Regions from separate parts of the Zoogloea sp. GDB6 genome, predicted to be linked through region 3. Evidence: riboswitches for the same ligand, from Rfam matches in the RefSeq annotation. Region 3 holds a riboswitch; each other region holds the start of a gene.
The links. A riboswitch is a leader RNA that binds a small molecule or an ion and turns the genes downstream of it on or off. The one in region 3 is predicted to bind cobalamin.

Region 1 (7,280 bases), 950 kb from region 3:
GGTCGAGGTCGCGGGCGTTATCGGCCACGTTCTCGAGCTGCACCGCAGCGTAGTGGAAGATATCGCGGAAGATCGCCCACAGGAATTGCGCGTGGGGATGTTGCGAGGCCCGCAGTGCGGCGAATTTCTCTGCCGGGTTCCGGATCTTGAGGATTGCAGCGACCTCGTCGGCGATTTCAGCGGAGGATGGCCGATAACCCTGCTCGGCCAGGTCGAGCACCTGGATCTCCTTACCCTGCTTGCGGAAGATGCCGCAGCGGGTCTTTTGCCCGAGAGCGCCCTGCTCGATCAGCAACTTCAGCCAGGCTGGCGTCGTGAAGTGCGCATGCCAAGGGTCGTCGGGCAGGGTGTCCTGCATCGTCTTGATGACGTGAGCCAGCGTATCCAGGCCGACCACATCGGCGGTGCGGTAGGTGGCGCTCTTCGGCCGGCCGATCTTCGGGCCGGTCAGCGCATCGACCTCATCGAAACCGAGGCCGAAGGCCTGGGTATGGTGCATCACCGCCAGGATGGAGAAGACGCCGATGCGGTTAGCGACGAAGTTCGGTGTGTCCAGCGCGCGGATCACGCCTTTGCCGAGGCGGGACGTAAGCCAGGTTTCCAATGCGTCGAGCAGCGTGGCATCGGTGCGCTGCGTGGCAATGAGCTCCACCAGATGCATGTAGCGTGGCGGGTTGAAGAAGTGCACACCGCAGAAACGCGGGCGCAACACCTCCGGCAGGCCCTGCTCCAGCGCGTTCATCGACAGGCCGGAGGTGTTCGACGCGATCACCGCGTCCGGTGCCAGGAAGGGGCTGATCTTCGCGTAGAGATCGTGTTTCCAGTCCATGCGCTCGGCAATCGCCTCGATGATCAGGTCGCAGTCGGCGAGCAGCGGTAGGTGTACCTCATAGTTGGCGGCGTCGATGAAGCGCAGCGTGTCCTTGCTCGCCAGCGGCGCCGGGTCGAGCTTCTTGAGGCCGTCGAGGGCTTTCCTTACAACCGCGTTCTTGTCGCCGTCCTTGGAAGGCAGGTCGAACAGCACGACGGGCACGTCGGCATTGGCCAGGTGGGCGGCGATCTGCGCACCCATCACGCCGGCGCCGAGGACCGCGGCCTTTCTTACGATCAATTTGTTCAAGGGCTGTCTCCTTCAGCAATCAGGATTATGCATTAAGGGTATAGAAAAATCGTGGCGACGCATCAGAAGGCGTAGTTCAGCTGGACGGATAGCAGATCGACGCTGTTCTCGAACTTGCCTCGTACGGTCTGCAGGGTCACCGTCTCGGCGGTGTTCGTGACCGCCCGCGCTGTGTGGGTGTCCTTGAGGAACAGGTGGGCGTAGCCGAAATCCAGGCTGGTATTGGGCGCGACGGCCCACTTGGCGCCGAAGGCCAACCAGATGCGGTCCGCGTCGGGCACGGTCATCGTGCGACTGGCATCGTCGGGAATCGGGTTCTTGTCGAAGGCGGTACCGGCGCGCAGTTTCCAGTCCTGGTTGTACTGCCAGGTTGCGCCGACGCCCACGCGCCAGGTGTCCTTGAAGTTGTAGCGCAGCGGTGCCGTGGCAGCCGCACCGTTGGCAGCTACTTTGGGCGCCAACGTCTGTAGGCTGCTCCAGCCGGTCCAGGAGTAGTCGCCGAGCAGCGTCCAGCGCTCGTTGAGCTTGTGCTGGAGCGCGACGGACAAGGTGTCGGGCGTCTCGATGGAGGCGGTGATCGACCGATCGACCAGGCCCGGCACGGTCTGCGTGCCGTCGAGATCGACCTTCACCTTGGAGCGGTAGCTCACGCCCAGCCGGGTGGCCTCGTCCAGCTGATACATCAGGCCGGCGTTGTAGCCCCAGGCCCGACCATCGCCCTTGAGCCGCCCGACCGGTGCGCCGACGTAGGGCGTGGCCTGTGTGAATTCGATCTTGCTGACGACGTAGTCGACGCCGACGCCAAGCGACAGCCGCTCATTGACACGGTAGGCGACGGACGGATTGACGTTGATATGGCGGATGCGGGTTTTCTGGCCAGAGAAGCGTCCGACGAAGGTGCTGTCGTATTCCGTCTCGTCGGCGAAGGTCGGCCCTATTCCCAGGCCCAGCCGCCAGTCTGGCGCCAAGGCGTAGGCGTAGTAGATCGCCGGTACCGCATGCACGCCACCCCCATTGCCTCCCGAGTCACCGAGCGGATGGAATGCCCCGGTGGGCGCGCCGGTCAGCGGATTGATGACCGGCATGGGCGTGGTTCCTTGATCGGTGAAGCGGCTACTCCGACTGATCAGCGTGCCTACTGCGCTGATGTTGTGAGTACCGGACAGCAGCGTCATTCCGGCCGGATTGAAATAGATCGTGCTCGCGTCCTCGGCAACGGCAGCCTGGCCGGCATAGGCCGTTCCAAGCCCTGAACCGTTCTGCTCCATGAGCTGGAAGCCGGCGGCGCCTGCCGAGCCGGAAAATGCCAGCGCCGATATGAGCAACGGGATAACGCGGGGCTGCAGCATGTTTCGCATCAAGTCGTCTCCTTTTGTACTTTTGTAATAAGCAAGAACATCGAAACTGGAATGCACAAACGTTCGTTTTAACCGAGAGGCAAAAAAACAGCCCTGCTACTCCAAGGCCTCCTGGAATCACTATATTCAAACGTTCGTTTGATAATAAGGAGCTTGCAACGAGCCGGCAAGTCTTTTTTTGCGTGCCGGCGATGCGAATCGTCAGATACAGGTGGTGGAACGCACGTCCCGGCGCTCCAGATGCGGCCCCTGCTGCCCGAAGCCTCGGGCAGCCAGCCGGGCGGCGCGTCAGTCCGCGGCGCCCTCGAACTGCGGCAGCGGTGCCCGCAGGCCGCCGAGCAGGAAGGACATCAGCCGCGGCAGCAGGCGATCGAAGCGGTCCATCTCCGTTTCATCCTCGATCTGCCAGTCGGTCACCACACGCAGCGCGTCGATGCCGGCGATCGCGAACGAGGTGGCGCCGAGCATGAAGTGGAAGCGCCAGACGATCTCGGACTTGGGCACATCCGGCAGCGCCTTGAACAGTGCGTCCTTGTAGCGCTCGACGACGGCGCGGTATTCCCGGGCGAGAAAGGTGTGGATGAACTCTGTGGGCTCGGTGAGGGTCCGCCCGAGCAGGCGCAGAAAGGTCATGCCGCCGCGGGCCTCGTTGTCGGCCAGGCGCAGCAGCGTCCCGAAAAAGCCGTCCACGATCTGCGACGGCTTCAGCGGCTTGCCCGCCGACTCACGCTCCAGCGCGTCGAGGATGCGCATGCGCTCATCGTTCAGCCAGTCGAGCCGTCGGCGGAAGACCTCCTGCATCAGGGATTCCTTGGAGCCGAAGTGGTAGTTCACCGCCGCCAGGTTGACGCCTGCTCCGCTGGTGATCTGGCGCATAGACGTCCCGTCGTAGCCGTTGGCCATGAAGAGGCGCTCGGCCGCATCAAGAATTCGTTCGCGGGTATCCGCATTGGGGGTCTCGCCAGCTTTCGGTGCAGCCACTTCTGATACTCCGTCCTCGTACAGTCGTTTGAACATAAATTGATCCGTACGTGGATGCAAGCGCCGAGCCCAAGGCGGCAAACAGCCGCCGGGTATCCCCCACGCATCCATGGGCCATTGCACGCCCATCCCCGCGGCAGGCCGAATGCGCACGCATAACGATATGCTCCGCCCTCAGCCTACTATTGGTTGATCAATTGACAGCCTCAATCACTAAATAGCCGATCAACGCGTTGACAGCCCGCCCGGCCGCCGCCTAAACTCCGCCCCGTCATTGGTTCCCCGCCAGGGGATGAAAAGGGAAGCCGGTGCGAGACCAAGGTCTCAATGCCGGCACTGCCCCCGCAACTGTAATCGGCGAGTTTCGTGCCCCCACAGCCACTGGATGCGCTCCGGGAAGGCCGGCACGACACGCGGACCCGAGAGTCAGGAGACCTGCCATGGCCCAATCCTTTTGCGCTTTTGGGGCGGGGTGTCCCTGAAACGAGGAGTCTTGCCGCCGTCGTGCGGCGGGCCGCCCTGCCGGGTTCCCGCTGCCGCGCTCCAATCGCTCCCTCGGCTCTCCGCCCCCCGGACACGGAGAACCCGCTTGCAGACCGCCATCCTGAAATCCTCGCCGAGCCACGCCGGCAGCCATGAAACCGCCGTTGCCGCGTTGCAGGTCATCCGCCGCAACGGAGCCGTCGTCGCCTTCAACGCCGACAAGATCGCCGTGGCCATGACCAAGGCCTTCCTCGCCGTCGAGGGCAACGCCAGCGCCGCCTCGTCCCGCGTCCGCGAGATCGTCGGCCGCCTCACCGACACCGTGCTGCGCGCCCTCACCCGCCGCCTGCCCGACGGCGGCACGGTGTCCATCGAGGACATCCAGGACCAGGTCGAACTGGCCCTGATGCGCTCCGGCGAACACGACGTGGCCCGCGCCTACGTGCTGTACCGGGAACGCCGCTCGGCGGAACGGGCCGCCGTGCCGGTCGACGCCGCCACCGCGCCTATCCTCCACGTCCAGGACGGCGAGCGCCGGATCCCCCTCGACACCGTCCGCCTGCTCGCCAACTGCCGGACCGCCTGCGCCGGCCTGGGCGACGGCGTCAGCCCCCAGGCCATCCTCGACCACGCCCTCCGCAACCTCTACGACGGCGTTCCCCTCGCCGACGTGGACCAGGCGCTGATCCTCGCCGCCCGCGGGCTGATCGAGCGCGAACCCGGCTACAACCAGGCCAGCGCACGCCTGCTGCTGGTCAGCCTGGCGCGGGAAGTGCTGGGCCACGGCGTGCAGCTCGATGCGCTGGCCGGGCAGTACGCCGAGCAGCTGCCGGAATTCGTCGGCCGCGGGATTGCCGCCGGACTGCTCGACCCGCGCCTGGCCGACTTCGACCTGGCCCGCCTCGCCGCCGCCCTGCGCCCCGAACGCGACCTGCAGTTCGGCTACCTCGGCCTGCAAACCCTTTACGACCGCTACTTCCTGCACGTGGACGGGCGCCGCATCGAGCTGCCGCAGATCTTCTTCATGCGCGTCGCGATGGGCCTCGCCCTCAACGAGATCGACCGGGAAGCCCGCGCCATCGAGTTCTACGCGCTGATCTCGAGCTTCGACTTCATGTGCTCGACACCGACCCTGTTCAACAGCGGCACGCGCCACTCCCAGCTGTCCTCGTGCTACCTCACCACCGTCTCGGACGACCTGGAGGGTATCTACCAGGCCGTCAAGGAGAACGCGCTGCTGCAGAAATACGCCGGCGGCCTCGGCAACGACTGGACCCCGGTGCGCGCCCTCGGCAGCCGCATCAATGGCACCAACGGCCAGAGCCAGGGCGTGATCCCCTTCCTCAAGGTGGTCAACGACACCGCCGTCGCCGTGAACCAGGGCGGCAAGCGCAAGGGCGCGGTGTGCGCCTACCTGGAGACCTGGCACCTGGACATCGAGGAATTCCTCGACCTGCGCAAGAACACCGGCGACGAGCGGCGGCGCACCCACGACATGAACACCGCCAACTGGATTCCCGACCTGTTCATGAAGCGGGTGCATGAGAACGCCGAATGGACCCTGTTCTCCCCGTCGGACGTGCCCGACCTGCACGAGCGCTACGGCGCCGACTTCGAAGCCGCCTACGTGGCCTACGAGGCCCGCGCCGACGCCGGCGGGCTGCGCCTCTTCAAGCGCCTGCCGGCCGTCCAGCTGTGGCGCAAGATGCTCACCATGCTGTTCGAGACCGGCCACCCGTGGATCACCTTCAAGGACGCCTGCAACCTGCGCTCGCCGCAGCAGCACGTGGGCGTCGTGCACAGCTCCAACCTGTGCACCGAGATCACCCTCAACACTTCCGGCAGCGAAACCGCGGTGTGCAACCTGGGTTCGGTCAACCTGCCCGCCCACCTCAAGGACGGCCAGCTCGACACCGACAAGCTGGCCCGGACCATCCGCACCGCGCTGCGCATGCTCGACAACGTGGTGGACATCAACTTCTACGCCACCCCCAAGGCCCGCCGCGCCAACCTGCAGCACCGTCCGGTGGGGCTCGGCATCATGGGTTTTGCCGACTGCCTGTACGCCCTCGGCCTGCCCTACGCCTCCGCCGAAGCGGTGGAGTTTGCCGACCGCAGCATGGAGGCCGTGTGCTACCAGGCCTACTGGGCCTCCACCGAACTGGCCCGCGAGCGCGGCCGCTACGCCAGCTTCGACGGCAGCCTGTGGGACAAGGGCATCCTGCCGCTGGACAGCCTGGACCTGCTCGCCGCAGCGCGCGCCGGCCACCTGGACGTGAACCGGGACAGCCGCCTGGACTGGGCCGCGCTGCGCGAGCGCATCGCCCGCCACGGCATGCGTAACTCCAACTGCGTCGCCATCGCCCCGACCGCCACCATCTCCAACATCGTCGGCGTGTCGGCCAGCATCGAGCCGGCCTACCAGAACCTCTACGTCAAATCCAACCTGTCCGGCGAATTCACGGTGGTCAACGAAGCGCTGGTCCACGACCTGAAGGCGCTGGACCTGTGGGACGAAGTGATGGTCGCCGACCTCAAGTACTTCGACGGTTCGCTGGCCCGCATCGACCGGGTGCCGGACGAGCTCAAGGCCCGCTACGCCACCGCCTTCGAGATCGACCCCGCGTGGCTGATCGAAGCGGCGGCCCGCCGCCAGAAGTGGATCGACCAGGCCCAGTCCCTCAACCTCTACCTCGCCACGCCGTCCGGCCGCAAGCTGGACGAAACCTACAAGCTGGCCTGGCTGCGCGGCCTCAAGACCACCTATTACCTGCGCACGCTGGGCGCCAGCCAGATGGAAAAGGCCGGCGAACGGGAGCACACCGCCCCCGCCAGCGACGACGCCCCGCGCTTCTGCTCCATCGACAACCCGGAATGCGAGGCCTGCCAATGAACGCCCCGTTCAACGACTGGGACGCCCCCATGCGCCCGGCCGGCGCGCCGCAGTCCGCCGCGCTGGCCCCGGTGAATGCCGCCGACAAGCGCATCGTCGGCGGCCACACCGACATCAACCAGCTCGCGCCCTTCAAGTATCCGTGGGCCTGGGAGTTCTTCCTCAAGGCCAACCGCAACCACTGGACGCCGCTGGAAATCTCCATGGCCCAGGACGTGCACGACTACCACCACAAGCTTACGTCCGCCGAGCGCCACGTCTTCGAGAACGTGCTGGCCTACCTCACCACCTCCGACATCCTGGCCATGCGCAACATCGGCCTGGCGGTGATGGAGAAGATGAGCGCGCCCGAGCTGCAGATCTATCAGGCCCGCCAGGTGTACGAGGAAGCCCTGCACACCTGGACCTACCAGCACTGCATCGAATCCATCGGCCTCGACCAGCA
Region 2 (7,280 bases), 1.0 Mb from region 3:
ACCGGGCATCGGCATCCTCAAGGCGACGATGATTTCGGCTGGCATCCCGACCATCTTCGTCAATGCCGCAGACATCGGCTACACCGGCTCCGAACTGCGCGAAGCGATCAATTCCGACCCTGCGGCATTGGCCCGCTTCGAAGCCATCCGCATCGCTGGTGCCTTGCGGATGGGCCTCATCGCGCGCCCCGAAGAAGCCGCCACGCGCCAGCACACCCCGAAGATCGCCTTCGTCGCGCCGCCCAAGGACTACATTTCTTCCAGCGGCAAGGCGATTGGCGCCTCCGAAGTGGACCTGCTGGTGCGCGCGCTGTCGATGGGCAAGCTGCACCACGCGATGATGGGCACCGCGGCGGTGGCCATCGGTACCGCGGCGGCGGTGCCCGGCACGCTGGTCAATCTGGCTGCGGGCGGAGGAGAGCGCAGTGCCGTCCGCTTCGGGCACCCGTCCGGCACGCTGCGCGTCGGCGCCGAAGCCCGGCGGGTCGATGGCCAATGGACGGTCACCAAGGCCCTCATGAGCCGCAGCGCCCGCATTTTGATGGAAGGCTGGGTCCGCGTGCCCGGCGATGCATTCTGAGCAAGGAATCCGACATGTCTACCCGCAAGAAACTGAAGGAACTGGTGGCCGCCAAGCGCGGCGTCATCGTTCCTGGCGCCTTCAATGCGCTGTCCGCCAGGGTCATCGCCGACCTCGGCTTCGAGGCCATCTACGTCACCGGCGCCGGTGTCACCAACATGTGGTTCGGCATGCCTGACCAGGGCTTCATGGGGCTCTCCGAGATCGCCGAGCACACCGCGCGCATCCGTGACGCCGTCGAGGTGCCACTGCTGGTCGATGCCGACACCGGCTTCGGCAACGCCCTCAACGTTTATCACACGGTACGCACGCTCGAACGTGCCGGCGCCGACTGCATCCAGCTCGAAGACCAGGTGGCACCCAAGCGCTGCGGCCATTTTGCTGGCAAGGACGTCATCTCCACCGAAGAGGCTGTGAGCAAGATCAAGGCCGCGGTGGATGCACGTCGTGATCCGGACTTCCTGATCATGGCCCGCACTGACGCCGCTGCCGTGCAGGGCTTCGAGGCGGCCGTCGAGCGGGCGCAGAAGTTCGCCGAGGCCGGCGCCGACATCCTGTTCGTCGAGGCCGTGACCACCGCCGAGGAAATCCGCGCCTTGCCGCAGCGCCTGGCCACGCCGCAGTTGATGAACATGGTCATCGGCGGCAAGACGCCAATCTTCAATGCCGACGAGCTGGGCCAGTTGGGCTTCGGCATCGTGCTCTACGCCAACGCGGCGTTGCAGGGCGCGGTGATGGGTATGCAGAAGGCGCTGACCGCGCTGCGCGACGAGAAGGAGGTGAAGGAGTCCAGCGGGCTGGTGACGCCCTTCGCCGAGCGCCAGCGCCTGGTCGGCAAGCCGGAGTGGGATGCGCTCGAAAAGCGCTACGCCTGACGGTTTGGCACAGGAGGCTGTGCCGCAATGATTTGAGTCTTTTTTCGCCACCGGGCCATCTCTTCTCTCCCTAGCCGGTCTCTCCAGGACTGGGGCCCGGTCGGCTTTTTTATTGGCGATTCCGTCCGGTCCCAGGCGCACCGGGACGACGTTGACCTTGGCGGCATATTCCTGCACCGGCCAGCGGGGCTGCGCGGCCACGCCGCGCTGGCTGGCGACCATCTGCAACATGATGTCGATGGTCTTATGGCGCTTGGGGGCCACGCCCGCGGGTTGCAGGAACTGGGTGTAGATATCCAGCCGCTCTGGAGCGACTGGATAGGTGATGAGGATTTCCTGCGCTATCTCTTCTGGCCGGCCTGCGTGAGGCGCTGGCTGCGGCCTTCCCGCAGCCAGATGTCGGTGCCGAGCTGCTGTTCGAGTTTCTTCATGCTGTGGCTGAGGACCGACTGGGTAACGCACAGCACTTCGGCGGCTGCAGTCAGCGAGCCGCGCCTCTCGACTTCCGCCACGATGGGCAGGTGAATTCGCTCCAGCATTGAGCGTGAACAAAACTAATCTCAACTAGCCCTTCGTGCGCGATCAGGCTTCCATTTCAGAACGGAAGGGCCCAGCGACTTGCCTTGGGCCCTTCTGGTGTCACCAATCAGAAGCTGATGCGCACGCCAAGTCGAACCGTACGCGGCTCCAGCGGGTGCACCAGGCGCCCGTCGATGGCCGACCCCGTACCGCAGTCGCCGGTGCCGGCGAGCGCTTCACTGCGCGTGCATGCGCCCCCCCAGTATTCGATGTCGTTGGCCTTCTTGTTAAAGAGGTTCAGCACATCGAACGTCGCCTGCCATTGCTTGTTGAAGCGATAGCCGAGCTTGAGGTTGGTCATCCAGAAGGCCTCGGATTTCTCGGATCCGGTTTCTTCCAGATCGTAGGAGCCCAGGTAGCGCATGCGGACCCCGCCGAACCAGGGGCCGCCGTCGTCGTAGGTGATGCCGAGCGAGGCGGCCAGGGGGATTGCGTTCGGGACACGCCGTCCGCCATTGATTTCATTCCGGAACCGGGCTTTGGAAAGCGCCAGGTCGGCATCGACGATGACGCCGGCGAACGGGGTGAAGTAGTTGGACCATTCGATACCGCTGCGCTTCGATGCGCCCTTGGGCTCGGTGACCCCTTCGTCGCCGATGAAGACGAGCTCGGAGGCCAGGTCCATCTGCCACACCGACAGGCTGCTGTTCCAGCCGGGCAGCGGAACCATGCGCACCCCGAGTTCGCTGCCTTTGGCCTTGACGATCAGGGGGATCGCGTCGACAGCGCTGCCGTCTTGCGGATTCACCCTCGCGCTGGCTCCGCGCGCATCGTTGCTGTGGAACCCGTGGCCCCAGTTGGCGTAGAACTCGGTAGGGCCCACCAGATTGAAGGGGCCGAAGACGGCGCCCAGTTTCGGGCTGGCCTGACTGGCGGAGGCGTTGCCGCCGTTCGTCATGTTGTTGGCGCCGCCCAGTGCTGTCGATTCGGCCCGGATGGCGTCATAGCGCGCACCGACGTTGGTGCGGAACCAGGGCAGCCATTGCGTCCTGGCGTCAATGAAGAGTCCTGACGCGGTTTCTGTGATCCTGTCCTCGCGAACGGTATTGATCCGCTGGCGGTTGACCGTGTTGTAGAGACCGACTTTGCTGATGCGATCCTGACGCAGTTGTACACCGGCGGTGAGCTCGGTATCCCGCAGTTCGGGGCCGAGGAGCCAGGTGCGGTGGACATCGCCACCCCATACCACGCGCGCGTCCGCCTGCTCGTGCTGGTCGCCGGCGAGGCCGCCGATGTAGCCGGAGGGTGCGGAAAACAGATTCAGCCCGTAATCGATCACATAGGCGTTGGCACGGGTGACACTGTTCTCGCCGGTCAGCGCCCACTCGCCGGACAGGCTGTAGCGATGTGTGTGCCCGCCGTCGTTCGGAACCAGAGTGCCGTAGCGGCCGATTTCTCCGCTGCTGATGGCCCTCGCGGGTACATGCTCGGAGGCGGTCCAGTCGGCCTTGTAGAGCATGGCCGTCAGGGCAAAGCCGTTGGCGGCGGTTCCTGACGACAGCCGGAAGACGGCGTTCTGCTTCTCCAGGTTTTCCGGTTGAACCCAGGGGCCATCGTTGCCGGCCAACTCGATGCCAGCCAGCAGGTTGAAACCGTTGATTTCAGTGCTGCCGGCAGTCAGCAAGCGGCGGTAGTTGTGTTCGCCGACGGTCAAATCGATGAAGGGAGCGGCCAGTTTCCGTTGATAGTCGATGCGGGCGCTGCCGCTGGTCGCGAAATCACCGTCCTCCGCACCGTACACGCCCTTCTTGTACTTCACGGTGCCGACCAGCTCGGGGATCAGGAAATTCAGATCCATGTAGCCCTGGCCGTGGGCATGGCTGACCATGTTGATGGGCATGCCCATGACGTGGGTGGAAAAGTCACTGCCGTGGTCGAGGTTGAAGCCGCGCAGGAAATACTGGTTGGCCTTCCCGTCGCCGGAGTGCTGGGTGACGATCATCCCGGGCACGACTTCCATCACTTCGGCAGGGCGAAGCAGCGGCCGGTTGGCCAGCTGCTTCGCCGTGACGGTTCCTTCGCTCGCGGAATCGGCGACTCCGATCAAATCCCTGCTACTGCTGCTAACGGTGACTTCCTGCAGCGTAGGAATACCGGCTGAGAAAGCAGGGACCGAGCACGTGGAGAGGACGGCCAGCATAATGGGCCGCATGCGCAAGTTCATCATGAGTCTTGTTCTTCGGATTATTGATTGGGTTGAGTGACGAAGCCGATCTTGGTCAGGCCGGCGCGCCGGGCTGCGCTCATGGTTTCGGCAACCACTTCGTAGCGGGTGGCCCGGTCTGCCGAGAGGTGCATCTCCACATTGGCGTGCTGGGCAACGGCTTCGTGGAAACTCTGTTCGAGCTGGCCACGGTCAACGACCTTGGCGCCGACAAAGACCTGGTTCTCGGCCGTGATCGAGACCTGCAAGGTCATGGGTTTCTGCGGTGTGGGGGTGCTGGCCGCCCGTGGCAGATCGACCTTGACCGCGTGCGTCATCAGCGGCGTGGTGATGATGAAGATTATCAGCAGGACCAACATGACATCGACCAGCGGTGTCATGTTGATTTCCGCCGTTGGCATCTGGCTGCCCTGCGTGTTGAAGCTTCCCATCGCCATGATTGCGCAGCCTTTGCGGTGTTGGGCTTGACGCGGGAGAGTGTCGAGTTGGCCTGGGTCCCGGGCGATGCAATGCGCTTGCCGAGCGTGAAGAACGCATGCGCGCCGAGCACGATGCCCAACAGGCTGCCGCGTCGGGAGACGGGAAAGCCGGTACGGGCGTGGCTCATGTCGCAGCCCGGTATCGGCAATGCGGGTTGGCGGCGCTACAGGAGAGGGGGCGAAGCGGGGGAGGGCGGAACTTGCGTTGCGCGTCTGGCATGGTGTCGAACGTCCTGATGGACCGTCCGCACAGCGAAGACGACAGGCAGTGCCAGAGGCAGTGTGCTTTTGCCGCCCTCTGCACCCCGCAGACGGTCTGTTGCAAGCGCCCCTGGTCTGATCCAGGGACATCGAGCAACAGGCCGGTCTCCGGGCTCGCAAGTGACATCGGACCGATGTCGAGTGCATCGCCTTCCCAAACTCTTCGCGCACGCCGCGTTCGACGTCACGTAGGAGATCAGTGGCTGGCCGTCGGCGAGGACGACCGGGATACACCTGAACTTGCTTACCGTTGCGGGGGCAGCCAAGGCTTTGCAGAAAAACTACGCACCTTGTTCCCGTTTAACCCGGAATGCCATGGCATTTCGGGCACCTGCTGCATGGGGTCGCTGAATTTCGAAGTGAATTCAACGAACGCCGCGCATTCTATGCCTTGTTGAAAAACTCTGTCGATATGAGATTCGTATGGTTTGGGCCAAGGCGTCCGGGCTGCCGGGATTTCAGACCTTGTACAACTGCAGTGTGGCGATCTGACGCTGGGCCTGTTCGTCGAGGCCGCGGGCGGTGACGGACGATTGCTCCGCTGCGGCGGCGGCCTCTTCGGCCATCTGTGCGATGCGCTCGATCTGCACGGCGATGTTGTTGCTGGCCGCACCTTGCTCGCGGATTGCATCCGAAATCTCGGATACGACGTGGGCGGTGCCGTTGGCCGCCGTACCGATTTCCTTGATCGCCTTGTCCGCGTCGTCGGCGCGGGAAACGCTCTGCACGACGAGCGTTTCCGCGGCTTCCATTTCTCGTGCGGCCTGTTCAGAGTATCGGCGCATGGCCTCGATGGTGGAGGAAATCTCCTGAGTCGAACTGGACGTACGTTCGGCCAGTTTGCGCACTTCGTCAGCCACCACCGCGAAGCCGCGCCCCTGTTCGCCTGCCCGGGCTGCTTCGATTGCTGCATTCAAGGCCAGCAGGTTGGTCTGGTCGGCGACGTCCTTGATGACCTGCACGACCGAGCCAACCCGTTCTCCTTGTGAGCCCAGTTCGCGAAGGGACGTGGCTGCGGCACTGACCGAGGCGGAAATGCTGCGGATATCACCGATGGTTCGATCGATGGTCGTTGAGCCGGTCTTGGCCATGGTGCCGGATTGATCGGCCAGGGAGTGGGCCTCGTTGGCGCGGTCGCCTACGTGATTAACGCTGACCGTCATTTCCTCGACGGTTGCGGCGATGGCGGAGGAGGCTTCGCTCTGGGTGCCCGCCGCATTTGCGACCTGATCGGATGCGACGGCCATTTCACGGCTTGCATCGGCGACCGACCTTGCACCTTCCGCGAGGCTGCGGAAATTGTCCTGAAGTTTGGACAACATCTGATTGAAGGCCGTTGCGGTTTCCCCGATCTCATCCTTGCGCAGGACAGGCGCACGGATCGTGAAATCCTGGCTGTCGTTGACGTGCACGATGGTGTCGCGCATGCCGTTGAGACTCGTGCGGAGCGAGCCGATCAACAGATAGGCCAGGACGCCGACGATCAGGCAGGCAACAATCAGGGCTCCGGAGGTCAACCAGCGCGCGGTCGCTGCATCTGCGGCGTTTTCTTTGTTCAGCTTGTTGGCGAGTTCGTAGTTGTGTTCGACGTCTTTCTGGAGCGCATCTCCGGCGGCGCGGGCCTTCTGACGCAAGGTGCCACGCAGAAAATCCCGTACCGCGCCCGCATCGTTGGCGTCGAGCTTGCGGTAATACTCCTCCCGGGTCGTCCGGTAATCGGCGATGGCTTGAATGGCCTTGTCCAGCAATTGCTTGTCGGTTTCGTCGGATATCAGCTCGCGGCCGTACTTCTGCAACTGGGCGTCGAGCTGCTGGTCGGCGGCCTGGACTTCTTTGGCAATTTCGTTGCGATGCGCGGCATCGACTGCGAGAGCCAGCTGGTAGGTGCCAAAGCGGCTGGCTGTGAGGCTGTTGCGTGCTTCGAGGAGTACTTGCAGGCTAGGAAAGGTATTGATTTGCACGTAGTTGAAGCGAGCGTTGGCCTGTTGTAATTGCCAAATGCCCAGGATGCCAACGAGAACCAGCGCGAACAGGGCTGTGCCCAAGGTCAGGATGAGGCGTTGCGTCAGCTTCATGATCACTCCAGATGGACGACCGGGATGGGCGTTCAATATAAAGATATTATTCACAAAGAAAAATCGTTTATGTGAAATTTGTCGTATTTAATAAATTTTACATAAACGATTTTTTCGCCCCCGGAGCTGCTTGCTTGGTACGGAGCCGCCTCTCGGGCATCGGGAAGAGCATTGAGCGGTACGCGGTCACTGCCCGCAACAGACTCAGACTCGCCTTGAACGGGTTTCCTTAAATATTCACTCAGCGTTTCTTAAAAGATCCGTAAG
Region 3 (7,280 bases):
TGGTCTGGCCCTGGTTGGCGGCCACATCCACCGCCTGTACCACGCTGGCCCGGAAGGCTGCGGTGGAGTAAGGGCGCACGATGCCGGTGGTGCCGAGGATGGAGATGCCGCCCAGGATGCCGAGGCGGGCGTTGAGGGTCTTCTTGGCCATTTCCTCGCCGCCGGGCACCGAGATGGTCACCGCGATGCCGTCGCCGGCTTCGAGGATGGGAGCCCCGGCGGCACGCACGTTGTCGGTGATGTTGCGGCGCGGCACCGGGTTGATCGCCGGGCCGCCCACGTCGAGGCCGAGGCCGGGCTTGGTGACGGTGCCGACGCCGGGCCCGCCGCGCAGCACGATCTGGCCGGCGGCGCCGGGCAGGCGCTCGACCTCGGCGGTGAGGTGGGCGCCGTTGGTGGCGTCCGGGTCATCGCCGGCGTCCTTGATGCTGACCGCGCGGGCGTGCAGGCCGTCAGTCCACCCGTCGGTGATGGAAAAGCGCACCCGCTGGGTGTTGGGCAGCACGCATTCGATCGCCTCCGGCACGCGCCCCTGGACCAGCCCGAGGGTCGCAGCGGCGGCGGCAGCGGCGGAGTTGGCGCCGGTGGAGAAGCCCGTGCGGTTGCCGCGATCCCGTTTCGGATCGCCCTTGCGGACCTTCTCGGGGAGGGCGTGACCAGCTGCCATCGGTGGCCTCAGGAGGCCTGGCGCTGGCGCTCTTCGGCCAGGCCCAGGATGGCGTGGATGGCGGCGACGACCAGCGTCGAGCCGCCCTTGCGGCCGCGGATGGCGACCCACGGCACGTCACCGGGCTCCATCAGCAGGTCCTTGGATTCGGCCGCCGACACGAAGCCGACCGGCATGCCGACGACCAGGGCCGGGCGGACGCCTTCCTCGCGGATCAGCCGGACGACTTCGATCAGCGCGGTGGGCGCATTGCCGATGCCGACGATGGCGCCGTCGAGGAGGCCATGCCGGTGGGCCTTGCGCATGGCCTGTACGGCGCGCGTGGTGTCCTCGGCCTGGGCGGCGGCGATCACGTCCGGGTCGGAGATGAACTGGTGGGTCGTCATGCCGAAGTGGGCCAGGCGCGGCTTCGACAGGCCGACGCAGATCATCTCCACGTCGGCGACGACCGGTGTGTTACCGGCCAGGATGCGTTCCAGCCCGGCCTGCATGGCCTGCGGGTGGAAGGCGGTGAGGCCGTTGAACTCGAAGTCGGCGTTGGCGTGGATCATCCGCCGCACCAGCGGCCATTGCTCGGCGCTGTAGGCGTGGGGGCCGGCCTCCCGGTCGATGATCGCGAAGGAGTCGTGCTCGATGGCGCGGCCGGCGGCGGTGAGCTGTTCGGTGACGGTGTTGGCGCTCATGGCGGGCTCAGGCGTGGGCATGTTCATGGGGGTGGTCGTGGCCATGCTCGTGGTCATGGTTGTGGCCGCAACCGGCATGGCCAGTGTGAGTGTGGCTGTGGTCGTGCAGGTGCTCGGCCTCGGCGGCCTGACGGTACTTGCAGCCGTCGCATTCGAGTAGGCCGCCCTCCGGCAATTCGGCGCCGGCCACGCGGGCGTCGAGCAGGTCGAAGATGCCCTTGTCGAAGCCGAAATGGGTGCCCAGCGCGAAGGCGACCTGCGGGTACTGTTGGCGCAGGCGCTCCAGCTGGGCCTGGATGCGCTCGATCAGCACGCCGGTGAACAGGTACACCGGAACCACGCAGATCTGCGTCATGCCCAGGCGCACCTGGCGTTGGACGATGGTTTCCAGGCGTGGCCAGGTGACGCCGGTGAAGGCCAGGTCCACCAGCTCGTGGTCGTTGTCCTCGAAGAGCCAGCGCGCCATGCGGGCCAGTTCGCCGTTGGCGCCGGCGTCCGACGAGCCGCGGCCGAGCAGGACCACGCCAGTGGTCTGGGGGTCGGGCATCGCCAGGGATTTCATCAGGCGGTCGAGCTGGGCCTGCAGCACGGCGAGGATTTCACGGCCCATGCCCAGGTGGCGGGTGCAGCCGAAGTCCACGCCGGGGTGGCGGGCGCGGGCGTCCTCGATGGCGGCCGGCAGCTCCATCTTCACGTGGCCGGCGGCGTTGAGGATGAAGGGCAGCACGACCACGCGGCGGCTGTCACGGGCGGCACGGTCGAGGCCTTCGGCGAGCAGCACATCGGCGTGCTCGATGAAGCACACCTCGATGCGCCAGGCCGGGTGGCGTTCGCGCCACTGGGCGGCGAAGTGCAGGATTTCCTTGTTGCCGTCCCGGTTGCGGGAGCCGTGGCCGACGAGGAGCAGGGTGGTGTCGTTCATGCGGAAGTCTCTTCAGAGGCGGCCGAAGCTTTGCGGAAGCGGTGGCCGAAGGCCGGGTCGTAGAGCTTGGAGCGGGCCAGGGTCGGCCAGTCGGCGGCGCCCAGCGTGGGGCTGGCGATGATCATTGCCTGGCTGGCGATCTTTTCGGCCTGGCAGCGCTTCTTGATGTCGGCGAGGGTGCCGCGGACGATCTTCTCCTCGCCCGGCCAGCTGGCCTTCTGCACCACCACGATCGGCGCGTCCTCGGCCCAGCCGGCGGCGCGCAGCGCGCGCTGCACCTCGTGCAGCAGGGTGATGGACAGGAAGATGCACAGGGTCGTCTTGTGGGCGGCCAGGGCTTCCAGCTCCTCGCCCGCCGGCATCGGCGTGCGCCCGGCGACGCGGGTCAGGATCACCGTCTGCGTGACTTCCGGCAGCGTCAGGGTCTCGCCGGCCGCCGCCGCCGAGGCGAAGGCCGACGAGACGCCCGGCACCACCGCCCATTCGATGCCGGCGGCGGTGAGCGGGCGGGTCATCTCCACCAGCGCGCCGTACAGGCCGGGGTCGCCGGTCTGCAGGCGCACCACGGTGGCGTGGCGGGTGGTCTGGTCGAGGAGCCAGGCGCTCATCTCTTCCAGCGTCATGTCCTTGGAGTCGCGGATCTCGCAGCCGGGCGGCGCGAACAGCGTCGCCGCCTGATCCACCAGCGAACCGGCGAAGAGGATCGCGCCGGCTTCTTCCAGCAGGCGGCGACCCTTCACGGTGAGCAACTCCGGGTCGCCCGGACCGGCGCCCACGAACCAGACCTTGCCGGCCATCAGGCAGCCTGCGGAGCGAAGCAGAAGCGCACGGCCGCATTGTCTTGGCGGCGGCCGATGGCCTGCAGGGCGAGCAGCGTGAAGATCGGCTCGACCATCACGATGGCGGCGTAGGACGAAGCAAAGGCGAGCCAGGCGGAGAAGGGCGTGGCGACCTCACCGATGGCGAGCCAGAAGCCGACCATCAGGGTCACGCCGCTGTAGTAGGCGGCGTCGAGCTTGAGGATGCTGCGTACATCCAGCTTGGCGAGGCGCTGGCCGAAGGTGGCATGCACCAGCATCAGCGGCACGGCGAGGGACAGGGTGTTGACGCCCAGGTGCACCAGGTCGGTCGGTTCGAAAATCAGCCCTTGGGCGAGCAGGCCGATGGCGAAGCCGAACAGGGCCGGTACGAAGCCGAGAGACAGGTAGATCGGCATGGCGCCGAGGAAGTGCAGTTCGGACGGGCCGACCTTCAGGTGGAAGGCCTGCATGAACAGCGTGAACAGGACGCCGGCGATCAGCGTGCGGACGATCAGCTGCGGCTGCTTGAGGAGGTGGACGGACTGGCTGCCGAGCAGCGCCACTGCGGCGGCGTTGGCGGCGACGATCTTGGCACTGGCGACGTACCCCGGTTCGATGTGCATGTTTGCTTCCCTTCGTGTCGATTGAACGAAGTGCGGCAGGGCAACGGGGATGCGCAGAACAAATGCATACGGACCAGGCGGGTGCGGACCTGTGGCGGCGACGGCTCCGGAAAAAGGCAGGAGGAACGGGACGGCAACGGGTCTGGGCAAGCCCATCGGTCGGATCTGCCCACACCCCGGGGCCTGTACCACACCAAATCGTCACAGGCCGGTCTTCTGGCTCGCCTTCACTCTCGTCTGCCAACCTTCCCGGGAAAAACCCAGTGGCGTAGAGCAGATTCGTCAGGCTTACAGCAGCGGGGGCTGCGCCGGAATGGTCGGGGAGAGCATGCTCCCGACGTCACCGGACTTCCCGTTTCACCTTCCCTGCAGACGCAGGGTCGGCACCCGTAACGGCGCGGAGTCTAACTGCATGTTCTTTACGCGCGCAAGTTTCCCTGGCGGCAGGCAGGGATCCATGCTGGGTTCTGCCCGTTTCGGGGACAGATTTTCTGGGACTGGGAATTTTTCACAGGGATTGGAGGGTAATCCCGCACCATTCCGGGATTGACCCGGCCCGCAGGCAGCGGAATACTTGCATCTGTAATAACCCCGGTCCTTCCAGCGGATCAATATCACGTGGTGTCTTGACTGCCGTGCAACCCGATCCCTTTTTCCCGCCCGGCCGCGGCATGGCCTCGTCTTCTCTTCCGGACGCCTGTCCGGACGAGGACCGGAGCCGACGCGAGGACACGAATGCAGACACACTGGATGCGGAGGCCGAGGCCCTGCTCGCCGATATCAATTCCTTTGACCTGGAGGCGGCGCGCAAACGCGTGCAGGAGATCGACTCCCGCTATACCGGCTTGCCCCGTTCGAAGGAGACTTATCACGAGGTCCCGGGCAACGATTTTCCGCCGGTGCGTCTGGGTGGCCAGGCGGCGGACGTGCAAAAAAACGAGGAACCGCTGCCGACGGTGCGGAGCGGCGGTCTGCTGGACCAGCTGCGCGGTGAGGTGGAGACCCGCCAGCGGGCTGCCGAAGATGCATTCGAGCGGGTCGACGCAGCCAAGACCAGCCTGGACCGGCGCTTGCGGGCGGCTTTCGAGTATTTCCACGACCTGAGCACCCAGCTCAACTATCTCAAGCCCCAGGTGGCGCGCAATTACATCTTCCTGGATGCCGGCGACGTGTTTCGCAACCTGGCCTGGCTGGAGGGTTTTGCCGATTTCCGTACTCAGGCCGAGAGCGATGGCGGCCGCATTGAGCGGGTGACCTTCGGCTACACGCTGAAGGGCGGCGGTGTGCGCATCATCGAGCGCGCCGGCCATGCGGTCGAACGCCTGCGCCAGATGCTGTTCGATCTCGGGCTGCGTTTCGAATGCGTCGAGCGGCGCAATCGCCAGCGCGAGCTGGAGCTCGGCACCTTCACGGTGAACGATGAGATCAGCGTGCAGGTGGTGTGGCGGGCCGACTTCGAGAACCGCCAGGTGGTCATCGAGTCACGCAATCTGGAGCGCTTCGGCTTCGCCTCCTGTCGCGTGCCGGCGGAAGCCGTCGGCCCCGAACTGCTGGACGAGTTCGGCCGGCTCGTCCTCGGCAAGGAAAACAGCTTCCGTTCATTCGTCGTGCGCTGAGTCCGCTGCGGCGGCGAGGGGAAGGCGCACGGTGACGGCCAGCCCTGGCCGTTCGGCGGTACCCGGTCGGGCGTCGTCCAGCTCGATGTCGCCGTGGTGGCCGAGCACGATCTCCTTCACGATCGACAGCCCCAGCCCGCTGCCCGTGTGGTCGCTGCCGGGCAGGCGGTAGAAGCGCAGGAACACTGCGCTCCGACTGTCGGGCGGAATGCCCGGGCCGTCGTCCACCACGCGCAGGCGGGCCATCGGCGGCGCGTCGCCTCCGTCCGCCTGCACATCTACCTGCACGGTCACGACGCCGCCAGCCGGCGTGTAGCGCAAGGCATTGTCCACCAGGTTGGAGATCATCTCGCGGAGCAGCAGCGGCTGGCCGCGGACGATCACCGGGCTGTTGCCGCCTTCGATGCCCAGGTCGATGTCGTGCTTCGCGGCGAGCACCAGGAGATCGATCACCACGTCCCGCGCCACCGCGGCGAGATCCACGTCCTCCTGCTTCAGCATCAGGCCGTTGATCGGCTCCGCGCGGGACAGGGACAGCAACTGGTTGGCCAGCCGGGTGGCCTGGCCGAGGCTGTGGTGCAGGGCTTCCACCGCATGGCGCATCTCGCCGGCGTCGTCCTGGCGCAGGGCGTATTCGGCTTGGGTGTTGAGCACCGCCAGTGGCGTGCGCAGCTGGTGGGCGGCGTCGGTGATGAAGCGACGGCGCGCTTCCAGCATCCGCCCGATGCGGTCCAGGTGGTGGTTGATGGCGCCGACCAGCGGCAGGACCTCCGCCGGCACGTCACGGCCGTCGAGGGGCGTCAGGTCGTCCTCGTGGCGGGCGCGGATGGTCTGGCCGAGCCGGTCGATGGGCTTCACCGCGAAGATCGTGGCAAGCAGCACGACGGTCAGCGCCACCGCGATGACCAGCGCCTTGCGGGCGAATTCCCGGTAGAACAGGTGGGCCACCACTTCCTGGCGGGCATTGGTGGTTTCCGCGACGACGATCATCACCGGCTTGGGAAACTCGGGCCGGTACAGCGGCTTGACGAGGGCCCCGATGCGCACCGATTCGCCCCGGTAGCTGCCGTCGTAAAAGATGGCCTTGTTGTGGTCGCCGGCGGGGGGCGGCGGCAGGCCATCGTAGCCGGTGATGATGTCGCCGCCGAGAATCTGCACGCTGTAGTAGATGCGGTCGGCGCTGCCCGATTCGAAGAGCTCCAGCGCTGAGTAGGGCACATCCACCACCACCTCGCTCTCGGTAGCATAGACGCGCTCGGCGATGCCGCGCACGGAGGCCGACAGGGAGCGGTCGTAGGCCTGGTTGGCGGCCTGCTGGGCGTCGCCGTAGCTGAACCAGGCGTCCACGATCAGCAGCAGGGAGAGCACGCCGACCAGCCAGAAGGTCTGGCGGCGCTTGAGGCTGAGCGTCCTCATGGGGTGTCGGTCTTTTCCGGGCCGAGCATGTAGCCCAGCCCGCGTACGGTGGTGACGCAGGCGCCGGAGCCGTCGAGCTTCTTGCGCAGGCGGTGGACGTAGATCTCGATGGCTTCGGCGCGGGCTTCCTGGTCGAGGCTGAAGACCTTCTCGAACAGGGCCTCCCGCGCCAGCGGGCGGCCGGCCCGCAGCAGCAGGGCTTCGAGCACCGCCAGCTCGCGCGGCGTGAGGGCCAGCGGGCGGCCCTCGACGCTGGCCAGGCGGCTGACGGTGTCGAAATCGAGCCGGCCGATGCGCACCACTGGATTGAAACCGGCCGAGCGGCGCAGCAGGGCCTTCAGGCGCGCCTCCAGTTCGTTGAGTTCGAAGGGCTTGGCCATGTAGTCGTCGGCGCCCAGGTTGAGGCCCTTGACCTTGTCGTCCACCGCGCCGCGGGCGGTCAGGATCAGCACCGGCATGCGCGAGCCGCGGGCGCGCAGCCCGCGCAGCACGTCGAGCCCGTCCTTGCCGGGGAGGGTCAGGTCGAGGATCACGCCGTCGTACTCCTGGGACA
Region 4 (7,280 bases), 1.7 Mb from region 3:
TTACCGCAGCCGGGGCTCAGAACTCCAGGCCGGCCTGGGCGGCGATGCCGGCCTTGAAGGCGTGCTTGACGACGCCCATGTCGGTGACCGTGTCGGCTGCCGCGATCAGTGCTTCCGGCGCGCCGCGGCCGGTGACGATGACGTGCTGCATGGCGGGGCGGGCCTGCAGATCGGCGATCACCTCGTTCACATCCAGGTAGGCGTACTTGAGGACGATGTTGAGCTCGTCGAGTACCACCAGGCCGATCTCCGGATCGCGCAGGAAGGCTCGTGCCTGTTCCCAGCCGGCCTTGGCGCTGGCGATGTCGGCGCTGCGGTCCTGGGTGTCCCAAGTGAAGCCGTCGCCCATCACGTGCCAACTCACTTCCGGCTGGCGGCGGAAGAAGGCTTCCTCGCCGGTGTCGGAGCGGCCCTTCACGAACTGCACCACGCCGGCTTTGAGGCCGTGGCCGAGGGCCCGCGCCAGCACGCCGAAGGCGGCGCTGGACTTGCCCTTGCCGTTACCGGTGTTCACCAGGAGAACGCCGCGCTGGTCGGTGGCGGCGGCAATGGCCGCGTCGACGACGGCCTTCTTGCGTTCCATGCGGGTCTTGTGGCGGGCGTCGCGTTCGGTGTCGGAGGAGGTGTTGTGGTCGGTCATGGTGGTGTTTGTGGGCTCGTTGGGGTTTGGGTTCTTGTGGTTTTCTTGTGAGTTTCCTGTGGATTTCTTGTGGGGAAAATGAGTTTGCCCCACAGGTACAACAGGCAGTGTGCAGGTCTGGACGGTGTCCAGTGGCTGTCAGGCTGGGACGAACAGCGTTGCCGTACCGTCGGCGACGGCCCGCAGCGGATGGCCGAAGGCCGCCGACAGGCGCTCGGCGGTGAGCACCTCGGCGACCGGGCCGAAGATATGGCCACCTGCGCCGTCGAGCAGCAGCACGTGGCTGGCATAGCGGGCGGTCAGGTTGATGTCGTGGAGGACCATCGCCACACCGGCGCCGGCGGAAGCCAGGGTGCGGAAGTGGTCCAGCACCGCGACTTCATGGTGCAGGTCCAGGTGGGCCAGCGGTTCGTCGAGCAGGTACAGGCGCGGCCGCTGGACCAGCAGGGTGGCGATGGCGAGGCGCTGGCGCTCGCCGCCGGACAGCGTGGGCACCTGGCGTTCGGCAAAGCTGTCGAGGCCCATGCTGGCTAGCGCGGTGAGGGCGATCGCCTCGTCTTCCGGCCCTTCCCAGTCCCACCGGCCGAGGTAAGGGTGGCGGCCGACGAGGGCGGTTTCGAGCACTGTCGCGCTGAAGAAATCCGGCTGGCTCTGGGCCAGCAGGCCGCGCAGGCAGGCCTCGTGGCCACGAGGCCAGGCGGCGTAAGGCTGGCCGGACAGCAGCACGGTGCCGGCGGCGGCAGCGCGCAGGCCGGCCAGGGTGTGCAGCAGGGTGGTCTTGCCGGCGCCGTTGCGGCCGAGGATCACCAGGGTGTCGCCGGGCTGCAGCGTGAAATCCAGTGCGCGCACCACGTCGCGGTGGCCTACCTTCACGGTGAGGCGCTCGGCGGCGAGGACTGGCGGGCGCACGTCCATCTTCATCGTGGATGCCTGGCCAGCAGGAACAGGAAGACCGGCACGCCGATCAGCGCGGTGAGCACGCCGACCGGTAGCTGGATCGGCGCGACCACGGTGCGTGCGGCGGTGTCCGCGGCGCACAGCAGCACGCCGCCGGCCAGCGTGGCGGCGGGCAGCAGCAGGCGCTGGTCATTGCCGATGGCCAGGCGGACCAGATGCGGCACGATCAGGCCGACGAAGCCCACCGAACCGACGGTGGTCACCGCCACCGCGGTGAGCAGTGCGCCGAGGCCGTAAACCAGCATGCGCAGGCGGCCGACCTGGATGCCGAGGGCGCGGGCGGTGATCTCGCCGCGGGCCAGCAAGTTGAGTTCGCGGGCGAAGGGCAGGGCGGCCAACAGACCGATGCCCAGCAGGGCCAGTGCCGGCCATGGGCGGGTCGCGCTGCTGGCGTCGCCCATCAACCAGAACAGCATGCCCTTGACGCGGCCTTCGGGGGCCAGGCTCAACATGAGTGCCACCGCGGCGCCGCAGCCGGCGGCGACGATGACGCCGGTGAGCAGGAGGCGGGTCTGCGTCCATGAACCGTCGCCATGGGCGAGGCCGAAGACCAGCAGCGTGGCGCCGAGGGCACCGATGAAGGCGCCGGTGTCGATCCACCCGGCCGTCGCTCCGGCCAGGATCGTGCCCAGCGCGCCAACCGCTGCCCCACCGGAAATGCCCAGCACGTAGGGGTCGGCCAACGGGTTGCGCAGCAGCACCTGCATCAGCGCACCGGCCAGGGCCAGCAGGCCGCCGCAGGCGAAGGCGGCGATGGCGCGGGGCAGGCGTAGCTGGCGGACGATGTCCGCCTCCATGCTGCTTTCACCGCTGCCCAGTGCTGCCAGCAGATCGTGCCAGGACACTGGCATGGCGCCGGCCGACAGGGACCAGGCGAAGGCCACCAGCGCCGCCGTCATCAGGCCGGCGATGACCAGCCGGGCGCGCAGGCGCATGTGGCGCATGCTCACCGGTTGATGTCGGGCGGCGGTGTGCCCGTCGGCCATGGTCCCTCCGTGCATGGGGCTTATTTCGGTGCGTAGCGTACGCCGAAGAAGACGTTGGCGCCGGCCGTCTTGAAGCCCCAGGCGGTTTCGTACTGCTTGTCGAGGATGTTGTTGGCCCGTGCTTCGAGGCCCAGCTCCTTGGTCAGCGCGTACTTGGCGAAGGCGTTCACCAGCCCGTAGCCGCCCATCGGGTTGACCTCGTTGGTACGGTCGTAGCGGCCGCTGGAACCCTGCCATTCGGCGCCCACGGTGAGGGCCGCGAAGCTGCGGCTGATCGCCAGATTGCCGGTCTTGTTGGCGCGGCGCTGCAGGCGCGTGCCGGTGTCCAGGTCCTTCGGATCGAGGAAGTCGATGTTGGCGACGATGTCGAAGCCGGCGAGCTGGCCGCCGTAGCCCAGGCTGATGCCTTCCAGGCGGGCACTGCCGACGTTCTGCGGGATGAAGTTCTGGTCGTTGACTATCAGGTTGCTGATGCGGTTGCGGAAGTAGGTGGCGCTGACGCTGTGCCCGTGCTGCTCCCACAGCAGGCCGACTTCCTTGTTGTAGGCGCTTTCCGGCCTCAGGTTGGCGTTGCCGTAGCCGGGGTAATACAGCTCATTGAAGGTCGGCGCGCGGAAGGCGTTGCCGATGCTGCCCTGCACGCGCAGGGTCGGCAGGATCTGGTAGCCGTAGCCGGCGTAGCCGGTGGTCTTGCCGCCGAACTGGCTGTTGTCGTCGTGGCGGGCATTGAGCTGGACCTTGTGCGGGCCAAAGCCGGCGGTCCACCCGAGCAGTGCCGAGTTGATCGAGCGGCTGACGTCGAAGGTGTCCTGGTTGACGGCCTTCTGGTGCAGGTTCTCGTAGGCGGCGAGCAGGGTGCCGACCGGCAGGCGGATGTCGTTCTGCCACATGAACTGCTGCTGGGTGGTCTTGATCGACGCGCCGCTGGGGGCGTAGGACGCAAAGTCCTTCGAGTCGTCCACCGACTGGCCGAAGCGCACGGTGCTGGTCCAGATGTCCGTGAGGCGATTGCGGCTGAACAGGTTCCAGGCGTTCTGGATGTTGTTGCTGTAGTTGTCGAAGCCGAGGCCCGAGTCGTAATGGTTGCGACTGGTGGCGTAGAGGATCGAAGCGCCCACTTCATGGCCGTCCGCCACGCTATAGCCCAGCTTGGCCGAGAAGTTGCTGTTGCGGTACGGATCCTTGTCCGGGTTGTAGTAGTAAGGCTGCTTGGTCTTGCTGTAGATGGCGCTGAAACCGTCGTTCTCGGCATAGCCGCCGCGCACCGAGTACGACAGCTTGTCGGTGCCGCCGGACACGCCGGCCGAGGTTTCGCGGGTGCCGTAGCTGCCGACGCCGACGAAGGCGTCGGCCTTCGGCGCGCCTTCGCCCTTGCGCGTGAAGATCTGGATCACGCCGCCGATGGCGTCGGCGCCGTACAGCGCGGAAGCCGGGCCGCGGACGATTTCGATGCGCTCGATCTGCGATAGCGGGATGTCCTGCCAGCTCGGCGAGCCGAGGGTCGTCGAGCCGAGGCGCATGCCGTCGACGACCAGCAGGGTCTGGCGCGGGCTGGCGCCGCGGATGAAGATGTCGGTGGCTTTGCCGGGGCCGCCGCTGGACGCCATCTGGATGCCGGGCTGGCGGGCCAGCAGTTCGGGCAGGGAGAAGGTCGAGCCGGCGCGTTCGATCTGCTCGCGCCCGATGACGGTCACGTCAGCCAGCGACTCGTCGGCGCGCTGGGCCTGGCGGGTGGCGGTGACGACGACGGTGGGCTGCTCGGTTGCGGCCTGCGCCAGGCTGGGAAACACGGAAGCGACCGCGAGGGCGGCGGTGGAAAGGCGGATGATCATCTGTCAGGTTCTCCCGGACCCGGTGGCGTCCCCGCCGACTCGGGTGGATTGCGTGTGGAAGCGCAGGGGAGGTACCGCAGAAGGCCGGACAGGATCACGGCCGCGCGCGTTGCCACCACCCCGTGGCACTTCCGCTGTTGTGTGATCGAGGCCGGTATCCGGGCTCGCAAGCCGAGCCGGTGCGGCACAATGCCGACCGGACAGGACGCATCGCCTTCCCAGGCCCGTAAGGCCCAGTGGCTATGTGATGCGCCTTGCGCTTCCTTACCGTTGCGGGGGCAGCACAGGCCTTGCGGCTTCCGTGTGGAAGCACGCGCACCTGTTTCCCGTTTAACTCCTGGCCTGGACGGCCGCTGGAGCACCTGGAGCACGCGTATCGCCGGGCCGACTCGGCCCTGTGGCGACAACGGCTGCGATAATAGCACCAAAATCAGTCACTTCCCGAATTGGGTTGACGTGAGCGTCAATCTGCTGGAGCCCTCTTATGTCATCCGAATTGATCCTGGGCGGCGCCCGTTCCGGCAAGAGCCGCCACGCCGAACAGGCCGCCGCGGCGAGCGGCCTGGCTGTGTATGTGATCGTTACCGCCGAGGCGCTGGACGAGGAAATGTGCGTGCGCATCGCCCGTCACCAGGCCGACCGGCCGGCAGGCTGGAATGTCGTCGAAGCGCCCCGCGCGCTGGCGGCGGCACTGCAGGCGACGGCGACGCCGGAGCGCTGCGTGGTCGTCGATTGCCTGACCCTGTGGCTGGCCAACCTGCTCGACGGGGCCGAGAACCTGCCGCCGGCCGCCGGTGCCGAGCTGCTGCCGGCCTTCGCCCGCGAGCGTGCGGCGTTGCTCGAACTGATTCCGCAATTGCCGGGGAAAGTGATCTTCGTCGCCAATGAGGTGGGTCTCGGCCTGGTGCCGGAGAGTCCGCTGGGCCGCCTGTTCCGCGACGAGGCCGGGCGTCTCAACCAGGCTGTGGCGGCCCTGTGCGGGCGGGTGACTTTCGTCGCCGCGGGCCTGCCGCTGGTCCTCAAGGGGGCCTGAAGGGCGGGTGGTAATAGGTCACAGTTCGGCGATGTCCCGCCACATAGCGGCCGCTGCTTGCTGCACGGCACCATCGATCCCTTAAAAAAACAAAAGGGATCCACACCATGAGCACCCAACGCCTTGCCAGCAACGTCGGGCAGATCTGCCGTATTGCGCTGCCGTCCTACCCGGGCAGCGGCGCCACCTGGTACGTGGATGGCGCCAACGGCGCGGTCCGCGTATGCCTCGAGGAAAGCCAGGCGACGGTCGCGCAGCGGCGCGACGGCAGCCAGGTCTTTTCGGTGATCGGCGAAGTGGCTGGCGACTACGAACTGCGTTTCGTGCTAAAGCGCGCGTGGGAGCGCGAGGTGCGCAACAGCCGCCGGGTCGTCCTGCAGGTTCGTTCGCTGGGCGGGAAAAGCCGCGCCAATTAAGGCTTTGCGGCCGTCCGGCGGATATCGCGGGGCGGCCGTCCAGGGGCGCTGGCGCTTGAACAAATGATTTCGGCGTCCTAGCATCCGCGGCCTCGACACCGTCCGCAGATGCGTCCCATGACCTACGCCATCGTCCGTCCCGACCAGTCCCTCGCCCCCGCGCTGCAGCAGCGCATCGACACCAAGACCAAGCCCCTCGGCGCCCTTGGCCGCCTCGAGCCGCTGGCCCGCCAGATCGGCCTGATCCAGCAGACCCTCAGCCCCGAACTGCGCCGGCCGCACATGCTGGTGTTTGCCGGCGACCACGGCGCGGCCAAGGCGGGCGTGTCCGCCTACCCGCAGGACGTGACCTGGCAGATGGTCGAGAACTTCCTTGCCGGCGGCGCAGCGATCAACGTCTTTGCGCGCCAGATGGGCATGGGCCTGACAGTGGTGGATGCCGGCGTGGCCCACGACTTTGGCAGCCGCCCCGGCCTGATCGACGCCAAGGTGGCACCGGGCACCGCCAACTACCTGGAAGAACCGGCGCTGACCGTCGCCCAGCGTGACGCTGCGCTGGCCCGTGGCCGCGAGCTGGTCCGCGGCCTGGCCGCCGACGGCTGCAACGTGGTCGGTTTCGGCGAGATGGGCATCGGCAACACCGCCGCCGCGTCGCTGCTGACCCACTGCCTGACCGGCGCCGAGCTGGACGTGGTGATCGGCCGTGGTACTGGCCTCGACGACGCGGGCATGACCCGCAAGCGTGCGCTGCTGGCCAAGGCCGTGGCCCGTGGCGGACGCCGCGGCGATCCGCTGGAAGCGCTGACCGAGTACGGCGGCCTGGAGATCGCGATGATGGCGGGTGCGATGCTCGGCGCCGCCGAAGCCGGCATGCTGCTGCTGATCGACGGCTTCATCGTCACCAGCGCGCTGCTGGTGGCCTATGAGATCGCCCCGGAAATCATCGATTACTGCGTGTTCGCGCACCGTTCCGAAGAGCCCGGCCACGCCGTGCAGCTGGCCCACCTGGGTGCCGCCCCGCTGGTCCAGCTCGACTTGCGCCTTGGCGAGGGCACTGGCGCCGCGCTGGCCTTCCCGCTGGTGCAGGCGGCGGTCAATTTCCTCAACGAAATGGCCAGCTTCGAATCCGCCGGCGTCAGCGGCAAGGACGCGTGAGACACGCAAGCCGCCAGTCCGCCGCACTGCCATGATCCGCGCCCAGCTCGAGCTGATCTTCATCGCCATCGCGTTCTTCAGCCGCCTGCCGGTGCCGGGCTGGGTGGACTTCGCGCCGGACAAGCTGGGGCGGGCGGCGCGCTACCTGCCGCTGGTTGGCTGGCTGGTCGGCCTGATCGGCGCGGCGACCTACTGGTTGGCGGCACAGCTGCTGCCGGTGGACCTGGCGGTGGTGCTGGCGATGGCGGCGACCATCCGCGC

Region 1: another riboswitch for cobalamin. It lies ahead of AC1PQG_RS10530 (ribonucleoside-diphosphate reductase subunit alpha); the one in region 3 lies ahead of AC1PQG_RS06365 (energy-coupling factor ABC transporter permease).
Region 2: another riboswitch for cobalamin. It lies ahead of AC1PQG_RS10950 (ExbD/TolR family protein); the one in region 3 lies ahead of AC1PQG_RS06365 (energy-coupling factor ABC transporter permease).
Region 4: another riboswitch for cobalamin. It lies ahead of AC1PQG_RS24705 (TonB-dependent receptor domain-containing protein); the one in region 3 lies ahead of AC1PQG_RS06365 (energy-coupling factor ABC transporter permease).

Annotation. Positions count from the first base shown of each region.
Region 1 is NZ_CM161497.1:2,328,737-2,336,016, reverse strand. It holds gene AC1PQG_RS10545 (3-hydroxyacyl-CoA dehydrogenase/enoyl-CoA hydratase family protein) at 1-1,120, opposite strand, end outside; gene AC1PQG_RS10540 (OmpP1/FadL family transporter) at 1,183-2,478, opposite strand; gene AC1PQG_RS10535 (TetR/AcrR family transcriptional regulator) at 2,767-3,459, opposite strand; cobalamin riboswitch at 3,717-3,916, shown strand; gene AC1PQG_RS10530 (ribonucleoside-diphosphate reductase subunit alpha) at 4,049-6,835, shown strand; gene AC1PQG_RS10525 (ribonucleotide-diphosphate reductase subunit beta) at 6,832-7,280, shown strand, end outside.
Region 2 is NZ_CM161497.1:2,424,758-2,432,037, forward strand. It holds gene prpF (2-methylaconitate cis-trans isomerase PrpF) at 1-580, shown strand, start outside; gene AC1PQG_RS10935 (isocitrate lyase/PEP mutase family protein) at 595-1,455, shown strand; gene AC1PQG_RS10940 (LysR family transcriptional regulator) at 1,797-1,994, opposite strand; gene AC1PQG_RS10945 (TonB-dependent receptor) at 2,102-4,201, opposite strand; gene AC1PQG_RS10950 (ExbD/TolR family protein) at 4,219-4,635, opposite strand; cobalamin riboswitch at 5,021-5,288, opposite strand; gene AC1PQG_RS10955 (methyl-accepting chemotaxis protein) at 5,397-7,013, opposite strand.
Region 3 is NZ_CM161497.1:1,381,411-1,388,690, forward strand. It holds gene AC1PQG_RS06345 (cobalt-precorrin-5B (C(1))-methyltransferase) at 1-667, opposite strand, end outside; gene AC1PQG_RS06350 (precorrin-8X methylmutase) at 676-1,350, opposite strand; gene AC1PQG_RS06355 (sirohydrochlorin chelatase) at 1,358-2,272, opposite strand; gene cobM (precorrin-4 C(11)-methyltransferase) at 2,269-3,069, opposite strand; gene AC1PQG_RS06365 (energy-coupling factor ABC transporter permease) at 3,069-3,695, opposite strand; cobalamin riboswitch at 3,885-4,101, opposite strand; gene AC1PQG_RS06370 (hypothetical protein) at 4,367-5,311, shown strand; gene AC1PQG_RS06375 (sensor histidine kinase N-terminal domain-containing protein) at 5,294-6,727, opposite strand; gene AC1PQG_RS06380 (response regulator) at 6,724-7,280, opposite strand, start outside.
Region 4 is NZ_CM161497.1:5,411,957-5,419,236, forward strand. It holds gene cobO (cob(I)yrinic acid a,c-diamide adenosyltransferase) at 17-640, opposite strand; gene AC1PQG_RS24695 (ABC transporter ATP-binding protein) at 779-1,561, opposite strand; gene AC1PQG_RS24700 (FecCD family ABC transporter permease) at 1,558-2,541, opposite strand; gene AC1PQG_RS24705 (TonB-dependent receptor domain-containing protein) at 2,604-4,415, opposite strand; cobalamin riboswitch at 4,548-4,796, opposite strand; gene cobU (bifunctional adenosylcobinamide kinase/adenosylcobinamide-phosphate guanylyltransferase) at 4,900-5,448, shown strand; gene AC1PQG_RS24715 (protease inhibitor I42 family protein) at 5,556-5,864, shown strand; gene cobT (nicotinate-nucleotide--dimethylbenzimidazole phosphoribosyltransferase) at 5,982-7,019, shown strand; gene AC1PQG_RS24725 (adenosylcobinamide-GDP ribazoletransferase) at 7,054-7,280, shown strand, end outside.